DNA from 2 places in the Lentzea sp. genome. Region 1 is predicted to be linked to the other one. Evidence: riboswitches for the same ligand, from Rfam matches in the RefSeq annotation. Region 1 holds a riboswitch; the other holds the start of a gene.
What was found. Region 1 has a riboswitch for S-adenosylmethionine ahead of VF330_RS22995 (aminotransferase class V-fold PLP-dependent enzyme). Riboswitches for the same ligand answer to the same signal wherever they lie in the genome.

Region 1 (7,222 bases):
AGCACCGGGCGGCCGTCGCGGACCAGGCTGACGCCGATGTTCCAGTCCGTCATGCCGTGGATCGCGTTCAGGTTGCCGCCGACCGGGTCGATCAGCCACCACTCGCCGTCCTCGATCGGGCCGGAGCCGTGCTCGTCGTTGAGCCAGCGGGCGGCGGGGTTGATCTCGGCCAGCGCCGGCTCCAGCAGGTCGACGACGGCCTCGTCGTTGGCGCGGACGGCGGCGATCACGTCGGCGAGGCTCGACGTGCGGGACTCGGTCGAGTAGCGCTTCAGCAGGCGCGCTCCGGCACGGCGGACGGCGGCGGTGGTGGGGACGAGCACGGCTTCCTCCAGGATTGGTGGTCATGCAAGCGGATCTGAACCTGCTGACGGTGCTGGACGCCCTCCTCGAGGAGGGCAGCGTGATGGGAGCGGCGGAACGGCTGCACCTGTCGTCCCCCGCGGTCAGCAGGACGCTGGGACGGATCAGGAAGGTGACCGGCGACGACATCCTGGTGCGGACGGGTCATTCGATGACGCCGACGCCGTACGCCCTGGGGATCGCCGAGGAGGTGCACCGGCTGGTGCGGGAGGCCAACGCCGTGCTCTCGCCGAGCCGTGAGCTGGACCTCGCGTCGCTGGACCGCACGTTCACCATCCAGTGCCACGACGCGCTGGCGTCGTCGCTGGTGCCCGTGCTGGTGGGGAAGATCGCGGAGCAGGCGCCCGGTGTGCGGTTGCGGGTGCTCGCCGAGCACTCCTCCGACACCGACGACCTGCGGCACGGCCGGGTCGACCTGGAGCTCGGCGGTGGCGCCCCGGACCTGCCGGAGTTCCGCTCCGAGACCCTCGGCACCGACCCGCTCGCCGTGCTGATGCGCGCGGGCCACCCGTGCACCGGCCACCTGGACCTGCCGGCCTACGCGGCCCAGCCGCACGTGGTGGTCTCGCGGCGCGGCCGGTTCACCGCGCCGATCGACGACCTGCTGGAGTCGCAGGGCCTGCACCGCCGGGTGATCGCGACCGTGGCGACGGTCCACTCGGCCCTGCAGATCGCGGCCGCGAGCGACGCGCTGGTGACCACGACGGCGATCCTGTGCCGTCCGCTGATCGAGGCGTTCGGGCTGGTCACCCGGCCGTTGCCCGCCGAGTCGCCGGAGGCTCCGGTCAACTGCAACTGGCACCAGCGCTACGACTCGGACCTGGCCCACGCCTGGCTGCGGGAGCTGGTGCGGACGACTCTCGCCGAGGTGTTAGGACAGGGGTAGCGCCACCGCGCCGGGGAAGCGCGGGGCCTCGGCCTCGTCGAGCATGGCGGCGGCCACGGTCTCGCGCCCGACGGTGGCGCGCAGGTCGAGCGGCGGCCCTTCGTCCAGGCCGACCGTGCGCCTGGAGGGACTCTCCGGCTCGTCGCTGAGCACCCCGGCGTGGAAGACCGTGCCGCCGGCGGCGAGGACGGCGTTGTCGGCCGCGACCTTGTCCGGGATCCGGTCGCCCAGGAACTTCTCCAGCACCGCGGCGCCCTCGCCCGCCGCCTCGGCGGACGGGCCCGTGCCGTAGGCGCCGAGCCAGATGATCCGCGCCGGACCGGAAGCGACGACCGCCTCGGCGCCGGCCGACAGCACGCCGGCGGTTTCCGTGCCGAGGCCGGACAGGACGACGGAGTCCGGGCCGACGACCGCCGCGATGCTCGCCGGGTCGCTCACGTCGCCCGCCACCTTGCGCAGGTTCTCGTGGTCGAGGGCGATCCGCCGCGGGTCGCGGGCGATGGCCGTGACGGTGTGGCCGCGCTCCAGGGCCTGCCGGGTCAGTGCGAGCCCGGTGCGGCCGGAGGCGGCGAGAACGATCAGGTTCATGCCGGAAACGCTATTGAGCACACCGGTTAACATCAAGTGCAACGTTATCAACCGATGATTTACCCAGAAGCAATCAGCCTTCGTCGCGCAGCTTCTCCAGCGCCTGCGCCAGGTCGTCCGGGTACTCGGAGGTGAACGTGACCCACTGCCCGTCGGCCGGGTGGTGGAACCCGAGCTGGTGCGCGTGCAGCCACTGCCGCGAGACGCCGAGGCGCTTGGACAGCGTCGGGTCCGCCCCGTACGTCAGGTCGCCCACGCACGGGTGGTGCAGTGCCGAGAAGTGCACGCGGATCTGGTGCGTGCGGCCGGTCTCCAGGTGGACCTCGACGAGCGACGCCGCCCGGAACGCCTCCATCACCTCGTAGTGGGTGATCGACGGCTTGCCGGAGTTCATCACCGCGAACTTGTAGTCGTGCTTCGGGTGCCGGTCGATCGGCGCGTCGATGGTGCCCTTGATCGGGTCCGGGTGGCCCTGCACGATCGCGTGGTAGACCTTGTCGACGGTCCGCTCCTTGAAGGCGTGCTTCAGCGCGGAGTACGCGGACTCGGACTTCGCCACGACCATCACGCCCGTGGTGCCGACGTCGAGCCGGTGCACGACCCCCTGGCGTTCGGCGGCGCCGGACGTGGCGACGCGGTGGCCGGCGGCGGCGAGCCCGCCCACGACGGTCGGCCCGGTCCAGCCCGGCGACGGGTGCACGGCGACCCCGACGGGCTTGTCGACGACGATGATGTCGTCGTCCTCGTGGATGACCTTCAGACCCTCGACGGGGATCGCCTGGACGGTGACCGGCTGCGGCGGCGCGGGCAGCGTGATCTCGAGCATCGCCCCGGCCGTGAGCCGGTCGGACTTGCCGACGACCCGGCCGTCGACCAGCACGTCGTCGGAGTCGGCGATGGCCGCGACGGCGGTGCGGGACAGGCCGAGCAGCTTCGCGAGGCCAGCGTCGACGCGCATGCCGTCCAGACCGTCGGGAATCGGCAGCGTTCGGTAACCGCTCACGCGGGGGGCCTCGACCTTCTTCTGGCTTGGGTTCACCTCGTGGCGCTGAGCTGGGCGTTCGTCACCAGCAACCACACGGGCAGAACCCTGAATTTACCAGGAGCGGCTACTTCGGCTCCTGCAGCCCGTCCTGGCCGGCCGGTGCGGGCGCCGGCGTCAGGACGTCCTCGTCCTTGGAGATCGTCCCGTCGTAGTCGTGCCGCATGAGCGCCAGGACGATGATCGTCGCGCCACCGCCGACGATCGCCATGTCGGCGATGTTGAACACCGGCCACACGCGGCCGTACGGGTCGAACAGGGACAGGAAGTCCACGACGTGGCCGCGCATCGGTCCCGGTTCGCGGAACAGGCGGTCGGCCAGGTTGCCGACGGCACCGCCCAGCACCAGGCCCAGCCCGACGGCCCAGCCCTGCGAGCGGAGGTTGCGGGAGATCCAGACGATGAACCCGGCGACGCCGAACGCGATCAGCGCGAGGATCCACGTCCAGCCCTCGGCCAGCCCGAAGGCGGCGCCGGGGTTGCGGACGAACGTGAGGTGGAGCAGGCCGCCGAAGATCTTGATCGGGTCGGCGTCCTCGAGGAACGCCACGGCCACGACCTTGGTGAGCACGTCGAGCGCCAGCACGCCGGCGGCGAGGACCGCGAGGAACTTCGTCTTCGGCTCGGGCAGCGACCCGGTGAACGAAAACCCCTCGACGTCGTCGTCCCCGCTGTCCGCGGGAGGCTCGGCCTTCTTCTCCCGCACGGGCACCACGACCTCGAACGAGGGCTCCTGCGGCTCGCTGACCTGCGTCTCCGCGGGTTTCTCAGCGACCTCGGCTGAAGCCTTCTCCTCGGACTCGGGCTCGTCGGTCACCACGTCGTTGTCCACTTACAGGACTACGCGAGGAACGGCGGAAGGGTTCGGCCGTCGTCCTCGGCGACCCAGCGGCCGTCCTGCTGCACGTACGTCCACTTCGGACCCTCGGTGACGAGGGTGCGCAGCGCGGCGACCAAGCGGTCGACGTGCTCGGCGGTCGTGCCGAGGCCGATCGACGCGCGCACGGCGCGTTCCTCGTGCGAACCGACCTTCTTGACGAGACGGCCCACGATCACGTGCGCGCAGAACGCGCCGTCGCGCACGCCGATGCCGTACTCGGCGGAGAGCGCCGCCGCGAGGAAGCCCGCGTCGAAGCCGGAGACCGTGAAGCTCACGACGCCGACCTTGTCCGCGTCGGTCAGGATCGCGAGCTCGCGGAAGCCCGGGACCGTGCGCAGGCCCTCGCGCAGGCGCGTCAGCAGCTCCTGCTCGTGCGCGACGGTCTGCTCCCAGTGCCGCGACAGGATCTCGCAGGCCGCGGCCAGCGCGTGCACGCCGACGACGTTCGGGCTGCCGGCCTCGTGCCGCTCGGGCACCGCGGACCAGGCCACGCCGAGCCGGTCGCCGTGGTCGGTCACCCTCGACGTGGCGCCGCCGCCCACCAGGTACGGCTGGGCCTGCTGCAGCCAGTCGGCGCGGCCGACGAGCACACCGGCGCCGAACGGCGCGTAGATCTTGTGGCCGGAGAACGCGATGTAGTCGACGTCGAGCTCACGGGCGTTGATCGGGCGGTGCGGGGCGAGCTGCGCGGCGTCGAGCGCGATGCGGGCGCCGTGCCTGCGGGCGACCTTCGCGAGCTCGGCGACGGGCCACAGCTCCCCCGTGACGTTGGACGCCCCGGTGACGATCACGAGTCGCGGACCGACCGGGGCGGCGGCCAACGCCCGGTCCAGCGCGACGACGGCGGCGCTGGACGAAGACGGTGCAGGGATGCGCTGGACGTGCGGTCCGCGCCACGGCAGCAGTGCCGCGTGGTGCTCGCTGTCGAACAGCACGACGGCGGTGTTGCGGGGGACGCTGCGCGCCAGCAGGTTCAGCGAGTCCGTGGTGTTGCGGGTGAAGACGACGGTGTCGGACGAGTGCGCGCCGACGAACCTGCGGATGCGGTCGCGGGCCTGCTCGTAGACGCGGGTCGAGACCTGCGAGGCGAACCCGGCGCCGCGGTGCACGCTGGCGTACCAGGGCAGCAGCTCGTCGACGGCGTCGCGCACCTCCTGCAGGCACGGCGCGCTCGCCGCGTGGTCGAGGTTGGCGTAGGTGACGCGCTCTCCGGTGACCAGCGGGACCCGCAGGTCGGCGCCGACGACAGCCGGAACCGCCGTGGTGGTGCTGGGGGTGATCGCGAGCGTCATCGAGCTGCCTCCGAGGCCAGGGGCCCCGTTCTGCGAAGGCCCGCGCTTGACCGGCGCCCCGCGCGCCGGACCAGGTCCTCACCAAGGGCACCCCACCGCGGTTGGAGGGTTGCCGGCCAGCAAGCTTGGGCTTGACGCTGGCTCTCATGACCTGCCGACGACGTTAGCGGAGGGTGACGCGCTCGTCGACACCCGATTCACATGCTGGGAAGGCTCGCAGACCGATCATTCCCCGGTCTCGCCCTTCCACCGGGCGTAGCGGCCGGCCCGGTCGACGGCGCGGACGCGCCGTTCAGCGCCCTCGCGCGCCTCCTCGGTGGTGACGATGAGCAACTGGTCGTCGGTCTGCAGCCGGGTCGTCGGCTGTGGCGTGAAACTCTTCCCGCCGCGCACCACGAGGCTCACCGTGGCGCCGGTCGGCAGCCGCAGCTCGGACATGTAGACGCCGTGCAGCTTCGACCCGCGCTGGATGTGCACCTGGAGCAGCTCCGCGCCCAGCTCGTCCAACGGCGAGGAGTCGACCTGGACCTCCTGCGGCTCCCCCGCCCGCACCAGCCCGAGACGCCGGGCCAGGAACGGCAACGTCGTGCCCTGCACCACCGTCAGCACGATGACCAGGACGAAGACCACGTCGACCAGCTCACGGGCGCCGTCCAGCCCCTGGATCAACGGGATCAGCGCGAACACGATCGGCACCGCGCCCCGCAGCCCCGACCACGAGAGGAACGCCTGTTCCCGCCAGGGCACCTTGAACGGCAACGAGGACAGCACCACCGACAGCGGCCGTGCGACGAACGTCAGCACCACGCCCGCGACCAGTGCGGGGAACAGCACGTCCAGCAGCCGCAACGGTGACGCGTAGAGACCGAGCAGCACGAACAGCCCGATCTGCGCGAGCCAGCCGAGTCCTTCGGCGAACGAGAGCGTGTCGGCGCGGTGCGGCAGGCGGGCGTTGCCGAGGACGAGCGCGGCGACGTAGGTGGCGAGGAACCCGGACGCGTGCACGAGATCGCCCGCGGTGTAGGCCATCACGCACACCGCGACGGTGGCGAGCGGGTACAGACCGGTGGCCGGCAGCGCCGCGCGTCTGAGCCCCGCACCGCCGACGACGCCCAGCGCGACACCGATGAGCGCGCCCGCGCCCAGTTCGTAGAGCACCAGCAGCGGCGCCGTCCAGGAGATCTGGTCGGACGAGGCCAGCAGCACGACGGCGATGTACACCGGAGCGTCGTTGAGACCCGACTCCAGCTCCAGCGCACCGGTGAGCCGCGCGCCGACCCCCAACGACCGCAGGACGCTGAACACCGCGGCCGCGTCCGTCGACGACAGCACCGCGCCCCACAGCAGCGCCATCCGCCAGTCGAGGCCCAGCAGGAAGTGCAGCGCCGTGCCGGTCACGGCGACACTGACCGCAACGGCCACTGTGGACAGTGCCACGCCCAGCCACAGCGACGTCTTGACGGCGTGCCAACGGGTCGTGAGCCCGCCCTCGGACAGGATCAGCACGAGCGCGGCGATGCCGAGCGACTGCGTGAGGTCGGCGTCGTCGAACTTGATGCCCACGACCGACTCGCCGAGCAGGACGCCGATCCCGAGGTACAGCAACAACGAGGGCAGGCCGAGGCGCGTCGACACCCGCACCGCGATCACGGAGACCAGCAGGACGGCAGCGCCGATGCCCAGAACGACCGTGACGTCACCCACCTGGACCATTCTGGTTGATCACCACCGATCTGGACGAATCAGGCGCGTTAACAACTCCAGCCGTTCGCCCCTAGCAGGGGCGTGCTCGGTGGAGCACGTTGATCAGTGGCTCAATCCCAACCCTGCACGGAGTTGAACCATGAGGATCCTGATCGCGCTGGCGGCCGCCTTGACGGTGGCCGGAACCACGACAGCGCACGCGGCCGCACCGGCGGCCCTGGCAGCACCGAACATCTCGGTCGCGAACGTCCAGTCGCACCTCACCCAGTTCCAGTCGATCGCGAACGCCAACGGCGGCAACCGCGCTCACGGACGCCCGGGGTACCTGGCCTCGGTGAACTGGGTGAAGGGCAAGCTCGACGCGGCCGGCTTCACCACGCGCGTGCAATCGTTCACCAACGGCGGCGCCACCGGCTACAACCTGATCGCCGACTACCCCGGCGGCGACGCGAACAACGTCGTGATGC
Region 2 (7,222 bases), on a different contig from region 1:
CGTCCGTGGCGATGAGCACGCCGGGGGAGTGAGCCCCGTAGGCTCGTCGCTCGTGCGCATCTCCATCGTCACCGACTCCACGGCATACCTGCCCGAGGGGTTCGCGAAGCGCCATTCGATCACCGTGGTGCCGTTGCACGTGGCGGTGGACGGTGCCGGACGTCTCGACGGTGTCGACTTCGGACCGTCCGAGCTGGCAGGCGCCCTCGCCGAGCACCGCCGGGTGACCACGTCGCGTCCCACCCCCGGCGAGATGGCCGACGTGTACCGCGAGGTGCTGTCGTCGTCCGACGCGGTCGTGTCCGTGCATCTGTCCCGTGAACTGTCCGGGACGTGGGAGGCCGCACGGCTGGCAGCCGAGGAAGTCGGTTCCTCCCACATCCGCGTGGTCGACTCGCGGTCGACGGGCATGGGTCTCGGGTTCTCGGTCTTGCGCGCGTGCGCGGCCGCCGCGGCCGGACGTTCGCACGCCGAGGTGGAGGAGGCCGCTGCTTCCGCGGCCCGGCAGACCCGGATGTTCTTCTGCCTGGAGACGCTGGACCACCTGCGTCGCGGCGGGCGGATCGGCACGGCGGCGGCGCTGGTGGGGACCGCGTTGGCCGTGAAGCCGTTGCTGCACATGGAAGACGGCCGGATCGTGCCGCTGGAGAAGGTGCGCACGATGAGCCGTGCCGTCGGCCGGTTGGTCGACCTCGCGGCGGCCGCGGCGGGCGACGGACCCGTGGGCCTGGCCGTGCACCACCTGGCCGCTCCCGAACGCGCCGCCGAGCTGGCGACTCGCCTGGACGAACGCCTGCCCGGCTCGACGGGCTGCGTGATCTCGGAGGTCGGCGCGGTCATCGGCGCGCACACCGGTCCGGGAGTGCTGGGCGTCGTGGTGCTGCCGGGAGGACCCGACAGCATCCCATAGACCCCCGACAACTTCCCGTCCCCGAGTGGCGAGTGATCGCGACCTGTCCACAACCCGCGAGTAATCCACAGCCCCGGAGCTCACCCCACCTCCCCACCCGCCCCGCTCCGTAGCGTCGCTCGCATGCTCCCCCGCCCCCATCCGGACGACCGCCCGAGCGAACGCCTGGCCGCGCTGGCCGAGAAGGTGCGCGCCGACCCGACCCTGGTCTTCGCGCGATCCGAGGACTCGGACGAACACGGTCCGCCCCGCCGTCGCTTCACCCTTCCCCGCCTCCCGCGCCGAGGTCTGCTGGCCGTCGGCATCGCCGTGGCCTGCACCGTGATCGGCCTGGGCAGCTGGTGGCAGAGCCCCGCCGCCGAGCAGGCCCCGGCCCTCGCGCTCGTGAGCACCACGGCCCCCGCGCCGGAACTGGTCGTGAACGTCGTCGGCGAGGTCGTCACCCCCGGCCTCGTGACGGTGACCTCCGGCGCGCGGGTCGCCGACGCCCTCCGCCTGGCCGGCGGGCTGAAGCCGGGCACGAACCTCCACGACCTGAACCTCGCCCGCAAGGTGACCGACGGCGAGCAGATCGCCGTGGGCATCCCTCCGCCGGCAGCGGCCAACGCCCCCAACGCCGCGCCTCTCAAGCTGAACCTGAACGCGGCCACCGCCGCCGAGCTGGACTCGTTGCCCGGCGTGGGTCCGGTCACGGCTCAGCGCATCGTCGACCACCGCACCCGCAAGGGCCCCTTCGCCTCGGTGGACGAGCTCCGCGACGTGGAAGGCATCGGCGACTCGAAGCTCGCCAAGCTGGCCGACCTCGTCCACACCTGACTTTCCACCGCCTCTGCCCGTCCAAGGGAGACACCAGTGCCTCGCACTCACCTGACGACCCACGACTTCCGCCTGGCACCGGCCGCCGCAGCGGTGTGGGCGACCGCGGTAGCCGGTCTGTTCCTGAACTGGCAGATGTCAGTCCTGACAGGACTGTCCGCCGGCGCCATCGGTTTCTTGGCCTGGCGGCGAGCGTGGTGGACCAGGACGTGCGCCATCGCGCTGCTGATCTCCGGTCCGGTGGCGGCGGCCTGGGTGGGCGGCAACGTCCTGAGGGCCGAGACCCACCCGCTCCGCGTGGCCGCGAACGAAGGCCGGAGCACGACCCTGACCGTGGAGGTCGACACCAGGCCGCGGGGGATCCGGGCGGAAGGCTTCGGCGGCCAGCAGGGCGGTGTCGACCACGTGATCCTGACCGCCAGCGCGGACGGCGCCCACCTGGTGCTGCTGGCGCCCGCCGACAGGTGGCGCGATCTGTTGCCAGGTCAGCGAGTGACGGTGAAGGGCACGCTCGCCCCGCCCAGGGGCGGTGACCTGGCGTCGGCGCTGCTGCGAGTCCGCGGTCCGCCGCTCGACCCGCGACCGGCACCGGTCTGGCAGACCTGGGCGGGCGAACTGCGGGCAGGCCTGCGGCACGCCAGTGCGGTCCTGGACGACGAGGAAGCCGGACTGCTCCCGGCACTGGTCGTGGGCGACACCGAACGCATGGTGCCGCGCATAGTCGACGAGTTCCGCACGGCCGGTCTTTCGCACCTGCTCGCGGTGAGCGGCGCGAACCTGGCCATCGTGTGCGGGGCGGTCTACCTGCTCCTGCGCCGGCTCGGTCCGCGCCAGGCAGCCGGTGCCGCGATGGTGGCGCTGGTCGGGTTCGTGGTCCTGGCCGGTCCGGAGCCCAGCGTGCTCAGGGCCGCGGTCATGGGCGCGGTCGCGTTGCTGGCGTTGGTGCTGGGCCGGGAGCGGTCCGCGGTACCGAGCCTCGCGACGGCGGTGTTCGTCCTGGTGCTCGTCGACCCGGCGCTGGGCGGCGATCCCGGGTTCGCGTTGTCGGTGATCGCCACGGCGGCACTGGTGCTGGTCGCTCCCCGGTGGGCGCGAGCGCTGAAGGACCGCGGCGTGCCGGGAGGGCTGGCCGAGGCGATCGTCATCCCGACGGCGGCGAGCCTCGCCACCGCTCCGGTGGTGGCCGGGCTGAGCGGCCAGGTGAGCCTGGTGTCGGTGGTCGCCAACCTCGTCGCCGGACCGGTGGTCGCGCCGGCGACGGTGCTGGGCGTGGTGGCGGCGGTCGTCGCGCCGCTCTGGCCGGAGGCGGCCGAGCTGGTCGTCCACGTCGCCGGGCCCGCGGTGACCTGGCTGATCCAGGTCGGGCGGCAGGCGGCGACCGTGCCCGGTGCGGCGGTCGGCTGGCCGAGGGGCTGGACCGGCGCGGTCGCGTTGACGGCGGTCGTGGCGGTGACGGTGTTGTTGCTGCGGTTCAAGAAGACGCGGACGTTGGTCGTCGCGGTGCTCGTCGGCGGGTTCGTGGTGCTGGTGCCGCTGAAGGTGGTGGCACCGGACTGGCCACCGGAGGGCTGGAAGGCCATCAGCTGCGACGTCGGGCAGGGCGACGCGGTCGTCCTCGCCACGGACGACGCCGACAGAGCGGTCCTCGTCGACACCGGGCCTGATCCCGGCGCGGTCGACCGGTGCCTGAAGACGTTGGGGATCAAGAGGATTCCGCTGCTCGTGCTCACGCACCTGCACGCGGACCACGTCGGCGGTCTCGACGCGGTGCTCACCGGGCGTGCGGTGGGTGCGGTGGCGGTCGGGCCGCTCAAGGAGCCCGAGTGGGCGTGGAGGGAGGTCAGTGCGCGGGCCCGTGCTCACGGAGTGCGGGTCGTGGAACCGAAGGCGGGGGAGCGGTTCGCCCTGCCGGGACTGGAGCTGGAGGTGCTGGGACCGCGGCGGCCGCCGGTCGCCGAGGACGCGAACACGACGGTGAACGACTACTCGCTCGTGCTCAAGGCTTACACGAGGGCCGGGCGGGTGCTGCTCACCGGTGACGTCGAGCTGGCAGGTCAGGCGGCGTTGCTGGGGGAGCGGGACCTCGCCGCCGAGGTGCTCAAGGTGCCGCACCACGGCTCGCGGTACTCGCTGCCCGCGTTCCTGAGGGCCGTGAGGCCGCGGGTCGCGCTGGTGAGCGTCGGCGAGGGCAACAGGTACGGGCACCCGAGTCCGCACGTGGTCGACGAGCTGCGGACGGGAGGTGCGCTGGTGTTGCGCACGGACAAGGACGGAGACCTGGCGGTGTTGCCGGGCAATCGAGTCGTACGGAGGAGAAGAGATGGTCTGGGTCAGGTTGCACAACGCGCGCTACCCGATCTCCGGCGGCACGCCGGGGTTCCCCTGGGCGCTGTGGCAGATGAACTACTCGGCCACGCCGTGGCCGCACGACGAGCTCAAGCCCGATTTCGGTTACTACATCTGCGAAACGCTCGACGACGGCACACGCGCCATCACGCACAAGGCGGTCACCACGCACGTGCTGCCGCCCACGAAGGCGACGACGCCGGAGGAGGCGTACGACCTCGTGTCCGAGTACGTGTTCGACGACGAGCTGAGGATCGCGCCGCACGTCTGGCACGACTACCACTACAACGCGCTGAAGGCGGAAGCCCCGTGGCCGCAACGGATCGCGGCATGGCGCGCGGAGGTGCGGCCGGTCGGGCCGCACGTGATGGAGGACCTGAAACGGTTCCCGCGCACCGGGTGGGTCCAGACGGACGCGATCTCCTTCTGAGAACAGGAGATCGCGTCCGGGAGGAGGTGACTACCGCAGCGCGTCGATGACGGCCTCGGCCGACGGCGGGACCGTCGCGCGCGGGCCGATCGTGTCGCCGAGCGCGTCGAGGGTCTTGAGGCCGTCACCGGTGATCAGCAGCACGGTCTCCGCGTCCGGGTCGAGCTGACCCGACTCGATGAGCTTCTTCGCCGTCGCCACGGTCACGCCGCCGGCGGTCTCGGCGAAGATGCCCTCGGTGCGGGCGAGGAGCTTGATGCCCTCGACGACCTCTTCGTCGGTCACGTCCTCGATGGCGCCGTTGGTGCGGCGGACCGCGTCGAGCACGTACGGGCCGTCGGCCGGGGCGCCGATCGCCAGCGAGCGGGCGATGGTGTCCGGGCGGACCGGGCGGATGACGTCGTGGCCCGCCTTGAAGGCGGCGGAGATCGGGGAGCAGCCGGTGGCCTGCGCGCCGAACACCCTGTACGGCGTGGCCTCGACCAGGTCGAGCTGGCCGAGCTCGCGGAACGCCTTGTCGACCTTGGTGAGCTGCGAGCCGGACGCGATGGGCACCACGATCTGGTCGGGCAGGCGCCAGCCGAGCTGCTCGGCGACCTCGTAGCCGAGCGTCTTCGAGCCCTCCGCGTAGTACGGGCGGACGTTGACGTTCACGAACGCCCAGTCCTCGTTCTCCGCGGCGAGCTCCTGGGCGAGGCGGTTCACGTCGTCGTAGTTGCCGTCGACGGCGATCAGGTCGCCTTCGTACACCGCGCTCATGAGGATCTTGGCGCGTTCGAGGTTGGAGGGAACCAGCACGACCGACTTCCAGCCCGCACGGGCGGCGGCCGCCGCGACGGCGTTCGCCAGGTTGCCGGTGGACGGGCAGGCCAGCACCTTGAAGCCGAGCTCGCGGGCGGCGGCGAGGGCGACGCCGACGACGCGGTCCTTGAACGAGTGGGTGGGGTTGCCGGTGTCGTCCTTCACCCAGATCTTGCGGACTCCCAGTGCCTTGGCGAGGTTGTGCGCCTCGACCAGGCGGGTGCCGCCGGGATCGGTGTTGGGGTGCTGTTCCACAGTGGACGGAACGGGGAGCAGGCCGCGGTAGCGCCAGATGGACCGGGGGCCGGCTTCGATGTCCTCGCGCCGGACCTTCCCGAAGTCGTAGGCCACTTCCAGCGGCCCGAAACACTCCAGACAGGCGTACTCGGGAGCGAGAGGAGTTTCATTCCCGCACTCACGGCACAGCAGTGCGCGGGCGGGGCCGAGGTCGAACTTGGTGCTCGTGGGCACAGAGACAGCAGTCATCGCGAGGTATCTCCTCATCTTTCCCGCGAAAGCGAACGGGTCGGAATTGGCACCGTGATCGTCTGCGCGCAGTGGTGCACTGCTGCGCTGACGCCGGTTGCCGGGGCTTCTACGGGCCGGTCCCTCTGCCCCTCTGGATGAGCGGTGTTCAGTTGTGCCCACCAAGCTACGGCACCGGTCCGTTGCTCAGCCACAAACGTCCACGATCCGGGACGTGGGAGGATGCCCGTCGTGAGCGCACCGGAGTCACTGCACCTCGTCGTCGGCGAGGAGGAGTTGCTGGTCGAACGTGCTGTTCGGGCGGCTCTCGAGGCCGCACGCGAGGTCGACCCGAACGCGGACCTGACCCGTGTCCCGGTGACTGATCTCACGCCTCCCGAACTGGCCGAGCTCGTGAGCCCGTCGCTGTTCGCCGAGGGGCGCGTGATCGTCCTGCAGAACGCGCAGGACATCGGCAAGGAGGTCGCCGACACGGTGCTCTCCTACGCCAAAGCGCCCGCGGACGGAGTCACGCTCGTCGTCGTGCACACGGGCGGCGGGCGCAGCAAGGCGGCCAAGGACCTGCCGGGACAGCTGAAGAAGCTGGGCGCCGGCGTCACCGAGTGCCCGAAGGTCACGAAGTCCGCCGAGCGCGAGGCGTTCGTGCGCAACGAGGTGCGGCGGGCAGGCGGCAAGATCGACCCGGAGGCCGTCGCCACGCTCATCGACGCCGTGGGCACGAACCTGCGCGAGCTGGCCGCGGCGGCCTCGCAGCTGGTGTCGGACACCGACGGCAAGGTCACCGTCGAGGAGATCCGCCGCTACCACCAGGGCAAGGCCGAGGTGACCGGCTTCGCGGTGGCGGAGAAGGCCGTCGTCGGCGACCGGGCGGGCGCCATGGAGGCGTTGCGCTGGGCCATGCAGCTCGGCGTGCCGCACGTGCTCGTCGCGGATGCGCTGGCCGACGCCGTGCGCACGGTCGCGCGCGTGTCCGCGGTCGGCAGGGCCGACCCGTTCAGCCTGGCCGGTCCGCTGGGCATGCCGCCGTGGAAGATCAAGAAGGCGCAGGGCCAGTCGCGCAACTGGGACCAGTCGGGGCTGGCCGAGGCGATGCAGGTGGTCGCGGGCCTCAACGCCGACGTGAAGGGCGTGGCGGCCGACGCCGACTACGCGCTGGAGCGCGCCGTGCTCAAGATCGTCGCGGCGCACGGCCGCCGCTGAAGCCACGGCCTGACGCCGTTGCGCGGCAGTGGGCCGGACGCGGAAGGGGCCCGCTTCCCGGAGGAAGCGGGCCCCTTCGCAGAAGCTCGGAGTGAGCGTGCGGAATCAGCCCTCGAGCTGGTTCGCGCGCAGCGCCATCGCCGACTTCTTGTTGGCGGCCTGGTTGGCGTGGATGACGCCCTTGGTGGCGGCCTTGTCGAGCTTGCGGGACGCGTCCTGCAGCAGCTCCAGGG

Region 2: linked by a shared signal. The riboswitch ahead of thrC (threonine synthase) and the one ahead of VF330_RS22995 (aminotransferase class V-fold PLP-dependent enzyme) in region 1 are both predicted to bind S-adenosylmethionine.

What each region holds. Positions count from the first base shown of each region.
Region 1 is NZ_DASVFL010000208.1:71,219-78,440, forward strand. It holds gene VF330_RS22970 (inositol monophosphatase family protein) at 1-323, opposite strand, end outside; gene VF330_RS22975 (LysR family transcriptional regulator) at 347-1,249, shown strand; gene VF330_RS22980 (NAD(P)-dependent oxidoreductase) at 1,235-1,837, opposite strand; gene VF330_RS22985 (RluA family pseudouridine synthase) at 1,911-2,795, opposite strand; gene lspA (signal peptidase II) at 2,947-3,711, opposite strand; gene VF330_RS22995 (aminotransferase class V-fold PLP-dependent enzyme) at 3,720-5,051, opposite strand; SAM riboswitch class IV at 5,089-5,203, opposite strand; gene VF330_RS23000 (potassium/proton antiporter) at 5,277-6,755, opposite strand; gene VF330_RS23005 (M28 family metallopeptidase) at 6,895-7,222, shown strand, end outside.
Region 2 is NZ_DASVFL010000314.1:26,413-33,634, forward strand. It holds gene octT (diglucosylglycerate octanoyltransferase) at 1-32, shown strand, start outside; gene VF330_RS32880 (DegV family protein) at 53-910, shown strand; gene VF330_RS32885 (ComEA family DNA-binding protein) at 1,034-1,726, shown strand; gene VF330_RS32890 (DNA internalization-related competence protein ComEC/Rec2) at 1,763-4,552, shown strand; gene thrC (threonine synthase) at 4,533-5,789, opposite strand; SAM riboswitch class I at 5,801-5,933, opposite strand; gene holA (DNA polymerase III subunit delta) at 6,021-6,989, shown strand; gene rpsT (30S ribosomal protein S20) at 7,095-7,222, opposite strand, start outside.